2 regions of the Bombilactobacillus sp. ESL1202 genome follow, and region 2 is predicted to be linked to the other one. Evidence: a T-box and tRNA genes for the amino acid it is inferred to sense, from the RefSeq annotation. Region 2 holds a T-box; the other holds one or more tRNA genes.
The links. The T-box of region 2 lies ahead of leuS (leucine--tRNA ligase). A T-box ahead of a tRNA ligase gene usually reads a tRNA of that ligase, here a tRNA-Leu.
Positions count from the first base shown of each region.

Region 1 (8,743 bases), 160 kb from region 2:
GTTTTTCAATTGATCAAAACTTTTATTTCGAAAAAATATCGGCTAGCCAATTTGATTAGTACAATTTTAATTGTAATGTTGTTTGGTGGGGTCATGGCGATTTATCCGCATTCACCAGTTCATAACAATAGTGCCATTCAAAATCGAATTATTCGGGAAAACCAAAAGAACAAAGAAAAAATTTTATCTAGTAAAAAGAAAAAACACCGGATGGATCACTATGAACGTTTTTTGATGCAAAATAAAGAATTAAGTAATCCATTATTAGCTAAATTATTAAGTGGCCGAACTAATTATTATCGCTTGAACAGTTATCAGTATAAGAAAGCTCCTTTGGGGCAAAAGTTATTTGGCATGGGCTACGGGGGCAATTATCATAAACGTCCGCGCACCGTCGAGATGGATTGGTTAGATTTTTATTTTGAATTTGGTTTAATTGGGTTTTTAATTACAATGTTGCCACTGCTAGTTATTACGATTTATTTATTATTTGAATTTTTCCGCAACTTTTTGCAGGCTAAAGTCCAACAAAATTTGTTGTACTTTGTCGCTTTTGGTTTAGGAATTTTTATGTCAATATTGTCAGGCCACGTTTTAACTGCTCCTGGTGTTAGTTTGTATTTTGGTTGGGTCACGGCTTATTTGTTGTTTGCTTTACGCAGCCCACGACCGCAACATTTAGCTCGCAGTATTAGACAAATCACGTTGCCTTGATTTATTAATCAAGTATTAAAAGAAAAAAGTGACCGAAAAAATGCCGCGGCTGAGACAAAAGTCGCTAAGCAGTTGAACGCTAATGGTTGTAAAGCTGCAGGTTAAAATTAATATTGGCAGATTTAAGATCATTAGGCACAAACTGTTGACTTTTAGAAATTAATGTTCGTTTGATTGAAATAAAATGCGATCATTAATTTTATTGTTGCAGTCTGACAAATTTTTGGGGTCACTTTTTTAACGGCTTATTGTAGTTAGTGATTTTGTTTGACTAATTTTAAAAAACGGGGTAAAGCCATGAAACGTTTGAAACGACTAGGATGACTTAATAAGCGATAAAGCCATTCTAAATGCCAGTTTTGGATAAATTTGGGTGCCCGCTTAACACTGCCGGATAAAACATCAAAACTGCCGCCAACGCCAATCCAGACCGCGGGACTTAATTGGCGGTAATGGTGGATAAACTCTTCTTGTTTTGGAAAACCTAAGGCAACTGCAACAATGTCGGGCTGGGTTTGCTTAATTTTCTGGGCAATAGGTGCTGCATCTTGAAAATAACCATCATGACTACCGACAATTGTTAAATGCGGATATTTTTGCTGAACATTTTGGACAGTTTGAGTGATTATTTCGGGTTTAGCACCTAACAAATACACTTTTAGGCTACACATATTTGCAATTTCTAGTAAACTAGTAAGTGTATCAAAACCAGTAATTCTTTCTGTTAAGGGCTGATTAATTAAATTACCAGCCTTAATAATTCCAATTCCATCTGGTGTAATATAATCAGCAGTCTTAATAATTTTTCGATATTGTGGATGATCATACGCATAGACTGCAATTTCGGGATTAGCAGTAACGATAAAAGTGTTTTGATGATTCTTTAAACGTTCTTGAAGCAGTTTGATGAAAGCCTGATTGGTGGTATTAATAAAAGGTAAATCTAGAATAGTTATTTTTTTTAGCACTGTTGAAAAACTCCTTTTTTGATAACCTTAGTTTACGATAACTGCTAAATTTTAACAATTTATTGTGAGGATTTAATTATGAAAACTTTACATGTCAACGCTGGAAATGAAAATGGTGGTGGGCGAACTATCATTATCAATTTAGTACGTGGTTTAAATGAGCTGGATATTAATTCACAATTATTAGTTTTGGAACGAGGCCCAGTTTCTGATCTAGCAAGTAAGGCTCAAATTCCAACGACAATTATGAATCAAAATGGTCAATTGGATTTACGAATTTTGGGTCGTTTAAAAAAATTTATTAATGATAATCAAATTGATGTTGTGAATACCCATGGACCACGAGCTAACTTTTTAATGAGTTTGATTCATAAGCATATTCATGCTAAATGGGTGATAACTTTGCATAGTGATCCATATGTTGACTTTCCCGATAATCTCAAAGGAAAGTTAATGACTTCCTTAAATATTCGTGCCTTAAAAAAAGCCGATTTGATCATGCCAGTTACCTCTAAATTTGAAGCAATTTTAAAAGAATTGGAGATTAAGCCAACTAAAATTCATTCGGTGTTTAATACCATGTATTTTCAGCCTGAGCCCCCTAAAACAACACGGCAAGAAGTTTTTACATTACTTAATGTGGCACGGTTAGTGCCCGTTAAAAATCAGCAACTATTATTAAAAGTTTTAGCAGATTTGGATTTTGACTATCGCTTACAATTAGTTGGTGAGGGGGTGTCAGAAACACAATTAAAACAATTAGCGCAAAAATTAAAAATTCAAGATAAAGTCGAGTTTGTGGGTTTTACAGAACAAACAGAACAATATTATCAAAATGCTGATTTATTTGTTTTACCTTCAACTTCAGAGGGTTTTCCACTTGTTTTATTAGAAGCAGCCAATAATGCGCTACCCGTGGTGGCTAGTGATGTTGGTTCCGATGCTGAAGCAGTGCAACCAGACGCGGGCTGGATTGTTGCGATGAATGATTTTGACGACTTAAAACAAGCAATTTTACAAGCCTATACTTTTTGGCAAAAGGATGAATTACGGTTGATGGGACAGAACAATTACCAGTATTGTTCCACACATTTTTCTAATGAGCGTTTAGCTCAGACTGTCAGCCAAATTTATCAGAATGTGTTAAAGTAGAATTATTTTAAAAGCGAGGTTAGATTGTTGCGACCATTACAAAAAGAAATTATTGCCTATGAGAAAGTTGCACCGCAAATTGATCCGGAAAAGGAAATTCAGCGAAGTGTGAACTTTTTAAAAACTTTTTTACAAAAAAATCATGTTAAAACTTTAGTTTTAGGAATTTCTGGGGGACAGGATTCCACTTTAACTGGACGTCTAGCTCAATTAGCAGTGTCTCAATTACGTCAAGAACTGGCTGATCAGAGTTATCAATTTATTGCAGTGCGTTTACCATACGGGCAACAAGCTGATGAGTCTGATGCTTTGGCAGCTTTAGAATTTATTCAACCTGATCAAACTTATCGTGTCGATATCAAACCAGCGGTTGATGCAGTGGTTAAAAGTATTGCGACTAATGGTCTGCAAATTAGTGATTTTAATAAGGGTAACATCAAAGCGCGGCAAAGAATGGTTGTTCAATATGCGATTGCAGGAAATACCAATGGCATTGTGGTAGGAACTGATCATGCTGCTGAAAATATCACTGGTTTTTATACTAAATATGGTGATGGTGCCGCCGATGTCACGCCGCTATTTCGCTTGGATAAACGCCAAGGTCGCCAATTATTAAAGTATTTACAAGCACCCCAAGCACTTTATTTAAAGACGCCAACTGCTGATTTAGAAGATGGTCGGCCAGGATTAGCTGATGAGGTGGCATTAGGTGTTACTTATCAAGAAATTGATGACTATTTAGAGGGACATGAGATTGATGAAGCTGCGGCTCAAAAAATTGAATCCTGGTATGTAAAAACGACGCATAAACGGCAATTACCATATACGGTGTTTGATCAATTTTAAGCTTGTTTGACAACAAGTTTTAAGAATGTAAATTAGATTTTAATTAAAGAAGGAAATAATTAATGGTTAATAAAGCACAACAGCGCGCAATTAAGTATGCGCAGACTTTGAATGACGTTTTGCAACGTACACAAGAAATTCAAGGTGAACTAAATCCTAAATTTCAGGAAATCAAAACAGCTTTAAAAAATGATGAATTAACACAGATGCAATCAGCCCACTATTTGGAAATTCAAGGCGCTTTTCAACGGGGAACTGATGAATACGCTCAGTTAACACAAAAATTAGCTGCATTAAGAGCTCCTGCTAGATTAATGGGGATTCATTTAACGTTAGTTAGTGCATATCAAGACTATGTCAAAGCTTGTCAGGCAATGATTGAAAGTATGAAAGATGACCGCACTGTTGATCACGAGCAGTTTAATCAATCGGAGCAGGATCAAGATCAAGCAACCGAAAAAATTGCTAAATGTCTGCAACGTATGAATTAATTTGCAACAAGTCTTGCAAAATTTGTTCAATCATATTATCATGAATAAGTGTTATTTGCGGGCATGGCGGAATTGGCAGACGCGCAAGACTAAGGATCTTGTGGAGAATTATCTCCGTGGAAGTTCGAGTCTTCTTACCCGCATTTTGGGACAGATAATCTGTTCATTTTGAGGTCTGATGGCAAAAATTGTAGTTTGATGGACTATGATTTTTTCATCACTATTTTAAAAGTAACGTGATTTTAAGGCTGACTTGTTTATTGATAATTAATTAAAATAAATTTAATAAATTTATTAAAACTTGATTGATTATCTTGAGTGAGCATGTTAAGATAAAGACGTGTTTTTGAATGGTTATGGTTCGATGGTTCATGTGTAACTAACTTCCATATCGGCCACAAAGAAATGCAAAAAGTGTTTTGAGGAGGATGTTCACATGGAACATGGAACAGTAAAATGGTTTAACGCTGAAAAAGGTTATGGTTTTATTACTCGTGAAGATGGTAGTGATGTATTCGTACATTTCTCCGCTATCAACGGTGAAGGCTATAAGACTCTTGAAGAAGGTCAATCAGTAACTTTCGATATCGAAGAAAGTGATCGTGGACCACAAGCAGTTAACGTTAATAAAGACTAAGATTTTAATTTTAGTTCTGACCAGCCAGTGGGCTGGTTTTTTTTTACATAAAAACTTTTGAGAGATTATGGTAAAATTGTCTTAGAAATAATCGGGGAAAAAATGTGGCAAAAAGACGGCGACGAATTTATCAAAAAAGTAATAATATTAATGGTTTGATGGCAATAATAATTTTAAGCTTGGGCTTTGTAGTGGCAGTCGTGGCGATTAATCATTGGCGCCAAAATGTGGTAGAATCACAACCAAATATTCAAGTTCAAAATCAATTTCAAAAAAAACAGCATTTCATTAATGAGTTGGCACCAGCAGCCATTAAATATGGTCACCAATACCATGTTTTGCCGAGTATCACTTTAGCACAGGCAATTTTAGAGAGTAACTGGGGCAAAAGTGGTTTGGCTGCAGATTATTATAATTTGTTTGGGGTCAAAGATGATAATCCTCATCAGTCGCAAGAATTACAAACCCAGGAGTACCAAAATGGCCAATGGCAGACAGTCACAGCCCGGTTTCGAGTATATCAAAGTTTTGAAGAATCAATTGCTGATCATGATGCCTTAATTGCTAACGGAACAACGTGGAATAAGCAGCAGTATCAACAGGTTTTAACGGCTGATAATTATCTGGAAGCGGCGCATAGTTTGCAAACGGCCGGTTATGCCACGGATCCTGACTATGCTAAAAAATTAATTCAGATTATTCAAACTTATAATTTAAGTCAATATGATAAAAAGTAAAGTAGATAATGGTAGGCTTAAAATAAAAGTTAAGGAGGAAATATTGTGGATGAACTAAAAGCACGGATAAAAAGCGACGGTCGCGTTTTGGGAAAAGATGTTTTGAAAGTTGATAGTTTTTTAAATCATCAAGTAGACCCACTGTTAATGCAAAAAATTGGTCAAGCTTTTTATCAATATTTTAAAGAACAACCGATTACCAAAATTTTGACGGTGGAATCCTCGGGAATTGCTCCAGCGGTGTTAACAGGCTTGGAATTTCAGAAACCAGTAGTTTTTGCCCGCAAGCATCGTTCAATTACAATGAGTCAAGATTTATACGTGGCTGATGTTTATTCCTTTACTAAAAAGGAAACTAATAAAATTAGTATTGCCAAAAACTTTTTAACCGCACAAGATCGGGTCTTGATTGTCGATGACTTTTTGGCTAACGGACAGGCGGTTTCGGGTTTAACGGATATTATTCAACAGGCGGGAGCTCAACTAGAAGGCATTGGCATCGTGATTGAAAAAACCTTTCAAAAGGGACGGCAATTGATTGAACAGCAACAAATTCCGATTTTATCCTTAGCGAGAATTAGTGGATTTCAAGATGGAGAGGTAATTTTTGCAGAAGAATGAGGCAGATTTAAGTATGAAATTTATGAAACCCCAGATCCCAATTGGGATTATTCATGGCGGTATTAGTGATTATAGCTTGGCTCACCAAGCTCATCTCATGGGCTTTAAAGTGGTAGTTTTAACCAATCAACCACAATTATGGCAAAATTTTTCTGGTGAATTACTAGTTGGTGATTATCATAATTTAGACAATTTGAATGATTTGTTTGCGCAAGTTGAGTTGGTAATCTATAACAATGCCAATATTGAATTACCTGATCTGCAACAGTTAAAGCAACCAGAGAAACTAGTCCAGGGAACAGAAATCTTAGATTTAATGCAAGATCGCTATCTAGAACGTTGTTTTTTAAATGAGCATAATCTTAATATCACTCCTTATGTAACGGTGGTTAATAAAGCGGATCTACAAAAAGCCGTTTCTGAGATTGGCTTTCCTTGTATTTTAAAACCAATTCAGCGCGCTGTTTATCCGGGATTTCGAGAAATTTTTTATGATCAAAAGCAAATTGACCAATATCAATTACCGCAAGGTTCATTTATTTTAGAGTCCTTAGTTGATATTCACCAAGAACTTTTTGCGATGGTGACCAAAGATGCAGCTGAACAAATTAGAACGTATCCTTTAATCAAAGTTACGCGTCCCCAAGGTTTAAAAACGGCGTTAATTACAGCCAATAACAACACGACTTTAGTGAAAGAAGTGCAAGATATTGCTCAAACAATTGGGCAACAACTACACTACCAAGGCTTATTTGCAATTAAACTGTGTACGACTAATAGTGGGATGTTATATGTAGAACGTTTATATCCAGGTACCGTTTTTTCGGCTCAAATTTTTGCTGCTGTTACCCAAAGTAATCAAGAAGAATTAATGCTCCGCAGCTTATGCAATTGGCCGTTACCTCAGTTAAAACCCTTGATTAACGGTTGTGAGTTATTAGTGACAGCAGAACATTTAAATATTGCTCTGGATTTGATTCAACAACATCCACAGTGGCAATTACATTTTAATTCGAAAGTTAATGCTAACTTAAACAATGATAATGAGGAAATTGGGGCGCTTACAATTTTTGCCCAAACGGAGCAACAATTAATTAATTACGTCAATGCTACAGGATTGTGGCAAATTTAAGTTTAATTTTAAAAGGTTTAAATAAAAATTGAAGGAGATTACTTATGGTCATAAAACGTTATCAGCGGCCAGAAATGGCTCAAATCTGGAGTGATCAAAACAAATATCAAGCTTGGCTAGATGTGGAAATTGCAGTTGATGCTGCTTGGAACAAATTAGGAAAAATTCCTGATGCTGACTTAGCTGCAATTAAGCAAAAAGCTAAGTTTAATGTTGATGATATTTTGACCATGGAAAAAATCACGAAACATGATGTTGTAGCTTTTACAAGAACTGTTTCACAAAGTTTGGGACCAGAAAAAAAGTGGATTCACTTTGGAGTCACCTCGACTGACGTGGTCGATACGGCTTATGGTTATCTACTTAAGCAGGCGAACGCTATTTTACGCCAAGATTTAACGGCTTTGCTGGCTGTAGTAGCTCGTAAAGCGCGCCAGTATAAAACCACTGTTATGATGGGGCGAACACATGGTGTGCACGCGGAACCGACAACTTTCGGGCTAATTTTAGCTAATTGGTATTCAGAATTGAAACGCGATTTAGACCGTTTTGATCATGCTGCCCAGGGCGTCCAAGCCGGCAAAATTAGTGGGGCTGTCGGCACTTTTGCTAATGTTCCACCAGAAGTTGAACAAATGGTTTGTGCCCAGTTAGGCTTGACGGCTCAAGAAATTTCAACTCAGGTTTTACCACGAGATTTACATGCTGAATATATTATGACTTTAGCTTTGATTGCTTCAGCTTTAGAACGGTTTGCCCTAGAAATTCGCCATCTACAGCGCACCGAAGTACGAGAAGTTGAAGAACATTTTGCAGCTGGTCAAAAGGGATCTTCAGCCATGCCACATAAGCGTAATCCGATTGGTTCTGAGAATATTACTGGTTTATCACGGGTTATCAAAGGGCAGGTTTTTACAGCACTAGAGAATATTGAGCTCTGGCATGAACGGGATATTTCTCACAGTTCAGCCGAGCGCATTATTTTACCCGATGCCACCGAAATTTTGGATTACATGTTACATCGGTTTACTAATATTTTGGACAACCTGACTGTTTTTGAAGATAAAATGTTAGCCGATTTAAATGTTACGCATGGTTTGATTTATTCACAGCGGGTGATGTTAAAATTAATTGATTCCGGTTTAAGTCGAGAACAAGCTTACGATTTGGTTCAGCCCAAAACCGCTCAGGTCTGGGAGCAACAGGTTGACTTTCGCCCCTTGTTGGAAGCTGATGACCAAATTATGCAGCACTTAAGTCAAGCTGATTTAGATGCAGCCTTTGACTATCACTGGCATTTAAAACATATTGACGAAATTTTTGCTCGCGTGGGAATTGAATAATTCTTACAACTTTAATTATTAAAGAGGTTGGGATACCTAAATTAATGGTCGTTGACGTTACGATCATTGACTAGGAGGGGATCCGATCCTCTTTTCTTTTCG
Region 1 covers NZ_CM176590.1:610,813-619,555, reverse strand. The annotation lists gene AC3B7A_RS02895 (O-antigen ligase family protein) at 1-714, shown strand, start outside; gene AC3B7A_RS02890 (WecB/TagA/CpsF family glycosyltransferase) at 969-1,682, opposite strand; gene AC3B7A_RS02885 (glycosyltransferase family 4 protein) at 1,761-2,834, shown strand; gene nadE (NAD(+) synthase) at 2,862-3,680, shown strand; gene AC3B7A_RS02875 (hypothetical protein) at 3,743-4,171, shown strand; tRNA gene AC3B7A_RS02870 (tRNA-Leu) at 4,229-4,314, shown strand; gene AC3B7A_RS02865 (cold-shock protein) at 4,608-4,808, shown strand; gene AC3B7A_RS02860 (glycoside hydrolase family 73 protein) at 4,913-5,545, shown strand; gene AC3B7A_RS02855 (xanthine phosphoribosyltransferase) at 5,591-6,166, shown strand; gene AC3B7A_RS02850 (ATP-grasp domain-containing protein) at 6,180-7,298, shown strand; gene purB (adenylosuccinate lyase) at 7,343-8,641, shown strand.
Region 1: it encodes a tRNA-Leu, which carries the amino acid that the T-box ahead of leuS (leucine--tRNA ligase) is inferred to sense. The anticodon was not compared.

Region 2 (8,743 bases):
TTTAGCCAAAGATCCACAGGCACGTGTGGCTTGTGAAACTACAGTGACAACTGGTTTGGTTTTAGTGGCTGGCGAAATTTCAACGACTGCTTATGTTGATATGCAGGCAATTGTACGCAAAACTATTCGGGATATTGGCTATACCAATTCAGCTTATGGTTTTGATGCTGATACTTGTGCAGTAATTATTGCGGTGGATCAACAATCACCTGATATTGCTCAAGGTGTTGACGATGCCTTGGAAAAGCGTGATTCTCAAACTGATGACGATCCTTTGGATCAAATTGGAGCGGGTGATCAAGGCTTAATGTTTGGTTATGCAACTAACGAAACTCCAGAATACATGCCGTTACCAATTATTTTGGCACATAAATTGGTGTATAAATTAACACAAGTGCGTAAACAAAAAGAATTGACTTATTTGCGTCCGGATTCTAAGGCACAAGTAACTGTTGAATATGATGATAATTGGCATGCTTTAAGAGTTGATACGGTTGTTTTAAGCACGCAACATGATCCAGATGTTACTTTAGATAAGTTACGTCAAGATATGATTGAAAAAGTTATTAAGCAGGTAATTCCAGCAAATTTATTGGATGATCAAACTAAATTCTTTATCAATCCAACTGGGCGATTCGTTTTGGGTGGTCCAAGTAGTGATACTGGTTTAACTGGTCGGAAAATTATCGTTGACACTTATGGTGGTTTTGCTCATCATGGTGGTGGTGCTTTCTCTGGTAAAGATGCAACTAAGGTTGATCGCTCGGCTAGTTATGCAGCCCGGTATGTGGCTAAAAATTTGGTAGCGGCTGGCGTTGCTCAACAAATTGAAATTCAGTTGGCCTATGCAATTGGTGTTGCTCGTCCAGTATCTATCAACGTTAACACTTTTAATACGAGTGATTACAGTGACGCCCAGATTGTCCAAGCCATTCGACAAGTTTTTGATTTACGCCCAGCGGGTATTATTCAAATGTTAGACTTAAAGCGGCCGATTTATAAGCAAACCGCTGCTTATGGGCATTTTGGACGAACAGATGTAAAATTACCGTGGGAACAATTGAATAAAGTTGAAGCAATTAAACAAATTATACAAAAGTAGGAGATTATGTGAGTTTAGTAAATAAGCGAACGAATGTTAAGTGGGTAACAATTGCTGTTTTTATTGCAACTTTTATGACGGCCGTTGAGGGAACGATTGTTTCCACAGCAATGCCAACAATTATTGGTGATCTACACGGCTTAAAATTGATGAATTGGGTTTTTTCAATATATTTATTGATGAGTGCAGTAACGACACCGATTTATGGCAAATTATCTGATCGCTATGGTCGGAAAATTTTATTGAATATTGGCTTGATAATTTTTGTGGTCGGTTCTTTTTTGTGCTGTATTTCGCAATCAATGATGCAATTGATTTTGGCAAGAATTATCCAAGGATTGGGAGCTGGAGCAATTCAGCCCTTGACTTATACAGTTTTGGCAGATATTTATCCCCTAGAAAAACGAGCTAATATGATTGGATTAAATGGCTCAGCATGGGGAATTGCCTCAATTGTGGCACCATTATTGGGTGGTTTTATCGTTGAAAAACTATCATGGCATTGGATTTTTGCAATTAATATTCCCATTGGTTTAATTACAATTTTATTAATACAGTTATTTTTGCAGGAACCGAAGCGACGTTTTGCCCAAAAGTTGTCCATTGATTATTTAGGGATTAGTTTATTAACATTTGTTTTAGTTTGTTTGATGTTGGGCTTACAAAACCTGAATAATTTACAAGCTTGGTGGTTGAGTGTCGGTTTATTGCTGTGTTCATTGTTGGGCTTGATATGGTTTATTCGAGTGGAACGTAAACAAGCTGATCCTATTTTACCTTTGCAGTTATTTAAAAACCGAACTTTTGTAATTCAAAACCTATCGATTTTGTTAATTTCTGGTTTTTTGATTGGTTTTGAGGCCTATTTACCAATCTGGATGCAAAGTGTTTTGGGATTGAATCCTTCAATGGGAGGATTTGCGTTAACTCCAAGTTCAGTTATTTGGTTACTAGGCTCTTTTGTGTCTGGTAAAATGATTGCCAAGTATCCGCCGCATAAAATTACGTTGTTTGCTCTGAGCTTCTTAATTGTCGGTTGTTGTATTTATTTACTATTACCTCTAAAAACCGCTTTTGGCATCTTTTTATTGATTTCTGGTATCTTTGGCTTTGGCTTTGGTTTGTCGGTTACCACTTCCACTGTGACTTCACAGAGTGTTGTTGATAGTGATGAAGTAGGGACGGCAACTAGTTTTAATACTTTAGCTAGAAGCTTAGGCCAAACTTTAATGGTTTCGTTGTTTGGAATTGTTATGAATTTAAAAATGGCTCAAGGAGTTGCTGAGCATCCAGGACTGACTTTTAAGATGTTAGATCAAATGATTAATCCTTCAATGGCGCATACTTTACCTACCAAGTATTTATTGCCAGCACGGCAGGTAGTTTATGAGGGTCTGCATTGGATTTATGTGGTAAGCATTGTGATCTTACTTTTAAATTTAGTGATTAATTTGTGTGATCGAAGTAACCTGTTATTGAGTGATTTTCAAAAAAAAGATAATAGTTCAGTAAAGTCAGCGAAGTAGCCAAGAAAAAACCGGCTATGACGTCGGAAAAATAGTGAACATGTAAAATTGGTCGACTAATAATAATTAAGAAAGCAATTATCGTTAAATAAAAAGGTAATTGCTTTTTTTTCGTAGTTTGATAATAGATAAGGCTGATAGTTAATATAAAAGCAGTCGTTGCCATCGCATGTCCACTGGGAAAACTAAAACCAGTGGCCGTTACTAAATGATGGATACTGGGACGAGGACGTTGAAAAATATTTTTTAAGATATTATTTAAAATTAAATTGAGACAAAGATTACTACCAAAGAATATTTTTTGGCGGTTAGTTTTAATAAACCAGATAACTAATAATGATAAAATAAAGATCGTTTTGGGAGCACCTAAAATTGTAACGGTGGCGAAAAAAGTTTTTGCATTATGGCTTAAAGGTTTGACCATTGAGAAAAAGCTTTGATCAAACATTTTCAATAAAGAACTGTTAGTTATAAGAAGAATGGCGATTGTTAAAAAGCAAAACAGCAAGCAACTGCTTAGACAGAGGGACTTTTTGATTGATTTCATTAAAAATCTCCTAAGAATTGTTTAAATTTTCTTTAAGATGGTGGATATTTGGTACTATTAATTCATTTTATGGATATAATAATCTCTGTATCGGATAGTTTATCGGGAAAGTAATAATTAATAGAAGAACGTATCGGTTGTTTAAGATAAAATTCAGTTTCTCTGAAATTAATTTCAGAGTAGAGCTTGATTGCAATTTTACGGTTTCTTATTCAACTAGTGATTTGAAATTTATTTAAGTTTTAACTGAATGGGGTAGTAATTCATGAAGAATTATTTAAAAACGGCATTACAAATAGTTGTTATCAGTAGCGTAGGATGTTTGACACTTGCAGGCGGATTAAAGATAACTATTCATGCGGATAGTATTAATCCAGTAACTATTAATGTCAATGATGCTGATAGTTTGGAAAATGTGGTGACGTCTAATGGTTACGGTGATACAACTTTTTTAAATTATTTGGGACTATCAGCTCAAAAATTGGCCAATAATAATGATTTATACGCTTCAGTGATGTTAGCGCAGGCATTATTGGAAAGCGGTTGGGGAACCAGTTCTTTGGCCCAAGCACCTAATTATAATTTGTTTGGTGTCAAAGGAAGTTATCACGGCTTAGCTGTTAATCTGGCAACGCAAGAAGATGATGGTAGTGGTAGTCTTTATGGGATTCAAGCTAATTTTAGAAAATATCCCTCCTATCGAGAATCTTTAGAAGATTACGTGCGTTTACTCCGAGATAACGGCATGTACGCTGGAACTTGGCGCAGTAATACAAATTCTTATCGAGATGTTACTAAATTTTTAACAGGTCGTTATGCTACGGACACTTCATATGCAGATAAGTTAAATAGTTTGATTGAAAAATACGATTTAACGCGTTTTGATCAACCAATTACCGCAAATGTGAACGCTAATGATATTGTGGTTAACAATGTTAGTTTAATGACGAATAATGTTAATCATCAAATGAATAATAATTCTACAAAAAATACTTATCAAAATCAACAGGCTCCGGTTATAGTTCGGAATAAATTTTATAATCCAGCTGCGGATGAACCAATTCAAGAACCAGTGACACCAGAATTACCGGTAATTGTTAATAATTCATTGAATCAATTGATTAATTCAAATAAGGAAATGTTACAAGCTCCCAGTGTTGCTCCAACTATAAAGGTTAAAGTGCCCACAAAAGCAGCTAGTGATTTTGTTAAAACATCAAAAAATACTGATGAACAAGTTAGTCCGGCGGCAGTAATTCGTGAAAAACCTATTACCGTATCGCCAGCAAAAGATGTAGGACAGGCTGATTCTAGTACAACTAGTAAGACGCCAGCAGATACAGTTAAGCAGAATAAACCTACAGAATAGACTTGCATTTTATTTGATTTTTATTTATAATCGGTGTCAGATTAACTTTTATCAAGGAAATAGTAGTTTTTAAGTCAGTTATTTAGAGAGTGGAAGATTGGTGCAATTCCATAACGACTTTTTAATGAACTCGTCTTTGAATTTTGAAAACTGAAATTAGTAAGTTTTCACGGGGTATCGTTAATTACTAGAGGGTTATACACTTGTAAACAAGTATATAAAACTTAGGTGGTACCGCGGGTAAACTTCGTCCTATTGCGTTTTTGCAATAGGACTTTTTTTATAGGAGGAAAATTATGGGTTATAATCATAATGTTATTGAAAAAAAGTGGCAAAAGTATTGGGCTCAAAATCAAACTTTTAAAACAACTGAAGATCCCCAGAAAAAGAATTTCTATGCTTTAGATATGTTTCCTTATCCATCGGGCAAGGGCTTACATGTCGGCCATCCCGAAGGCTATACGGCGACTGATATTATAGCGCGCATGAAACGGATGCAAGGTTACAATGTTTTACATCCAATGGGGTGGGATGCCTTTGGTTTACCCGCAGAACAATATGCGATTAAAACGGGTCATAATCCCAAGGAGTTTACGCAACAAAATATTGATACTTTTAAACGCCAGATTAATTCCTTAGGTTTTTCCTACGATTGGGAGCGCGAGATTAATACGACCGATCCTAATTACTATAAATGGACACAATGGATCTTTGAACAATTATATAAAAAAGGTTTAGCATACGAAGCAAAAATTCCAGTTAATTGGAGTCCAGATTTGGGAACTGTGGTTGCCAATGAAGAAATTGTTAATGGTAAAACTGAACGTGGCGGCTTTCCGGTTTATCGGAAGCCGATGCGACAATGGATGTTGAGAATTACAGCTTATGCTGATCGTTTGTTGGAAGATTTAGACTTGATTGATTGGCCTGAAAGTATTAAAGAAATGCAGCGCAATTGGATTGGCCGCTCAGTGGGAGCTGAAGTTACTTTCCAAATTTCAGATCATAATCAGACCTTTAAGGTTTTCACTACCCGTCCGGATACATTATTTGGTGCAACTTATGTAGTGATGGCTCCTGAAAATGAATTAGTTGACGAGATTACTACTCCACAGCAAAAAGACCAAGTACAAAAGTATCAGGCAGCAACTGCTAAAAAGAGTGATTTAGATCGAACCGATTTAAATACTGATAAAACAGGGGCCTTTACTGGCGCTTATGCAATTAATCCAGTTAACGGTGATCGACTACCCATTTGGATCTCTGACTATGTGTTGGCTAGTTACGGCACCGGAGCGATTATGGCAGTTCCTGCTCATGATGACCGAGATTTTGAATTTGCCAAGACGTTTGACTTACCAATTAAAGCGGTGATTGCTGGTGGTAATGTTGCTGAAAAAGCTTATACAGGTGATGGTGAGCATATTAATTCGGAATTTTTGAACGGCTTAAATAAACAGCAAGCGATTGATAAAATTTTAGCTTGGTTACAAGAAAAGCAAGTCGGTCAAAAAAAAGTTAACTATCGTTTACGGGATTGGGTCTTTTCACGACAACGCTATTGGGGTGAACCGATTCCGGTTATTCATTGGGAAGATGGGACTACGAGCTTAGTACCAGAAGACCAATTACCGCTACGCTTACCAGTAGAACACGATATTAAGCCATCAGGAACAGTTGAAAGTCCACTGGCTAATTTGACTGATTGGGTTAACGTGGTAGATGAAAATGGGCGCAAAGGACGTCGGGAAACTAATACGATGCCGCAATGGGCAGGTAGTTCTTGGTACTTCTTACGTTACGTTGATCCGCATAATGACCAAGCAATAGCTGATTATGAAAAATTAAAACGCTGGTTACCTGTTGATTTATATGTTGGTGGCGCTGAACACGCTGTTTTACACTTATTATATGCTCGCTTTTGGCATAAATTTTTGTATGATTTAGGTGTTGTACCTACTCCAGAACCATTCCAAAAATTGTTTAATCAAGGAATGATTTTAGGTAATAATCACGAAAAAATGTCAAAATCGAAAGGTAATGTCATTAATCCGGATGATGTTGTTTCTGAGTATGGTGCCGACACTTTACGATTATATGAAATGTTCATGGGACCATTAGATGCCTCAATTTCCTGGAGTGAAGAAGGGTTAGCGGGCTCTTATCGTTTCTTAGAACGGGTTTGGCGATTATATGTCAATGAAGATGATGATAATACATTTCGGACTGATTTTGTGACAGATCAACCTAATGCTAATCTGAAAAAGGTTTACAGCGAAACAGTTAAACAAGTGAGTGATCGCTATGAAAAATTACAGTTTAATACTGCAATTTCACAAATGATGACTTTTGTTAATGCAGTTCAAAAACAAGATCATTTTCCAAGAGAATATGCAGAAGGGTTAATTAAAATGTTGGCTCCAATTGTACCGCATATTGCTGAAGAAATTTGGCAAAAATTGGGTCATGATGAATCTATCACTTACGCCCAATGGCCAACTTATAATGAAGCTGATTTAGTTAGTGATCAAGTAGAAGTTATTTTACAGGTCAATGGTAAATTGCGAAATAAAATTACAGTTCCTGCTAATACTTCTAAAGCTGAGCTTGAGCGACTAGCATTAGCTAATGAACGTGTTCAATCATTTATTGCTGATAAGAAAATTGTTAAAACCATTGTGGTACCTCAAAAAATTGTGAATTTTGTGGTAAAATAACAATTCATCAATTTTAGAGAGGATCATTTGATGGAGCAAAATGTCGAAGAGAATACAGTAGCGACAGCTAGTGCAAATGGCAAAAACAGTTTGATTAAAGGTTCCGCTTGGATGACGGCAGGTAGTATCTTTTCGCGAATCTTAGGTGCTATTTATATTATTCCGTGGAACATGTGGTTTGGTTCAGTCGTAACAGCGACGCTAGCTAATGCACTTTTTGCTAAGGGCTATAATATTTATAGCCTGTTTTTAATTATTTCAACTGCTGGTATTCCGGGGGCAATTTCTAAACAAATTGCCCATTATAATGCTTTAGAGGAATATTCTGCTGGTAATCAGTTGTTTCGCCAAGGTTTAAAAATTATGACTTGGATGGGGATTATCAGTGCTGCACTGATGTATTTTGGCGCACCATTATTAACAATTTGGTTTGCTGATGGTAATCAAAATGCGATCCCAGTTTTAAAAGCTTTAGCCATTGCTCTGTTAATCATTCCCTTATTGAGTTTGATGCGCGGATATTTTCAGGGATATTCCCAAATGGCGCCTTCAGCTATTTCACAATTGATTGAACAAGTAGCCCGCGTGATTTATATGCTGGCAGCCACTTATTTAATTATGAAAGTCCAAAAGGGTAGTTATGTTAGTGCTGTGACGCAATCAACTTTCGCAGCTTGTATTGGGGCAGTTTTTGGCTTAGGTATCTTAGTGATATATTTTTTGAAGCAGTTACCACATTTACGCCAATTATCAAGACAGAGTAGAGACCAAATAGATATTAGTAATAAAAACTTTTTTACCGAAATAGTACGCCAAGCGATTCCTTTTATTATTTTGGATTCAGGCATTATCTTATTTCAATTGTTTGATCAATCGACATTTAATGTGATGATGGCTTCATTTCAACATTTTAGTAAAGATGCTTTGAATTCAATGTATGCTCTTTTTGCCTTTAATGCCAATAAGTTAATTATGATTGTGGTTTCTTTATCAACGGCGATGGCTGTGACTGCTGTGCCATTATTATCAGCAGCTTATTCTCGGAAAAAACATTCAGAAATTCAAGAGCAAATTGCCAATATTCTCCAATTGTTTTTCTTGGTAATGCTCCCGGCAGCCTTGGGAATGTATGCCGTGGCTAAACCATTGTATATTCTGTTTTACCAATATGATCAATTAGGAATTTATTTATTACAGTGTAGTTGTGTGGTGGCCGTCTTTTTGGGATTGTTTACTGTGTTATCAGCTATTTTGCAAGGACTATATCAAAATAAAATTGCTATTAAATATTTTTTGATAGGATTCATTGTAAAGATGATATTACAATACCCATGCATCTTGATCTTTAGTAGTTTTGGACCATTGATGGCTACAACATTAGGAATGGCTGTTACTTGTTGGCTCATGATACATTTCTTATGTGTCAAGTTTCAATTTAAGTTACAGTCAACTTTAAATCGAACCTTTGGCATTTTTATGTTA
Region 2 covers NZ_CM176590.1:450,678-459,420, reverse strand. The annotation lists gene metK (methionine adenosyltransferase) at 1-1,102, shown strand, start outside; gene AC3B7A_RS02175 (MDR family MFS transporter) at 1,111-2,628, shown strand; gene AC3B7A_RS02170 (phosphatase PAP2 family protein) at 2,549-3,052, opposite strand; gene AC3B7A_RS02165 (glucosaminidase domain-containing protein) at 3,441-4,544, shown strand; T-box leader at 4,585-4,802, shown strand; gene leuS (leucine--tRNA ligase) at 4,841-7,261, shown strand; gene AC3B7A_RS02155 (putative polysaccharide biosynthesis protein) at 7,292-8,743, shown strand, end outside.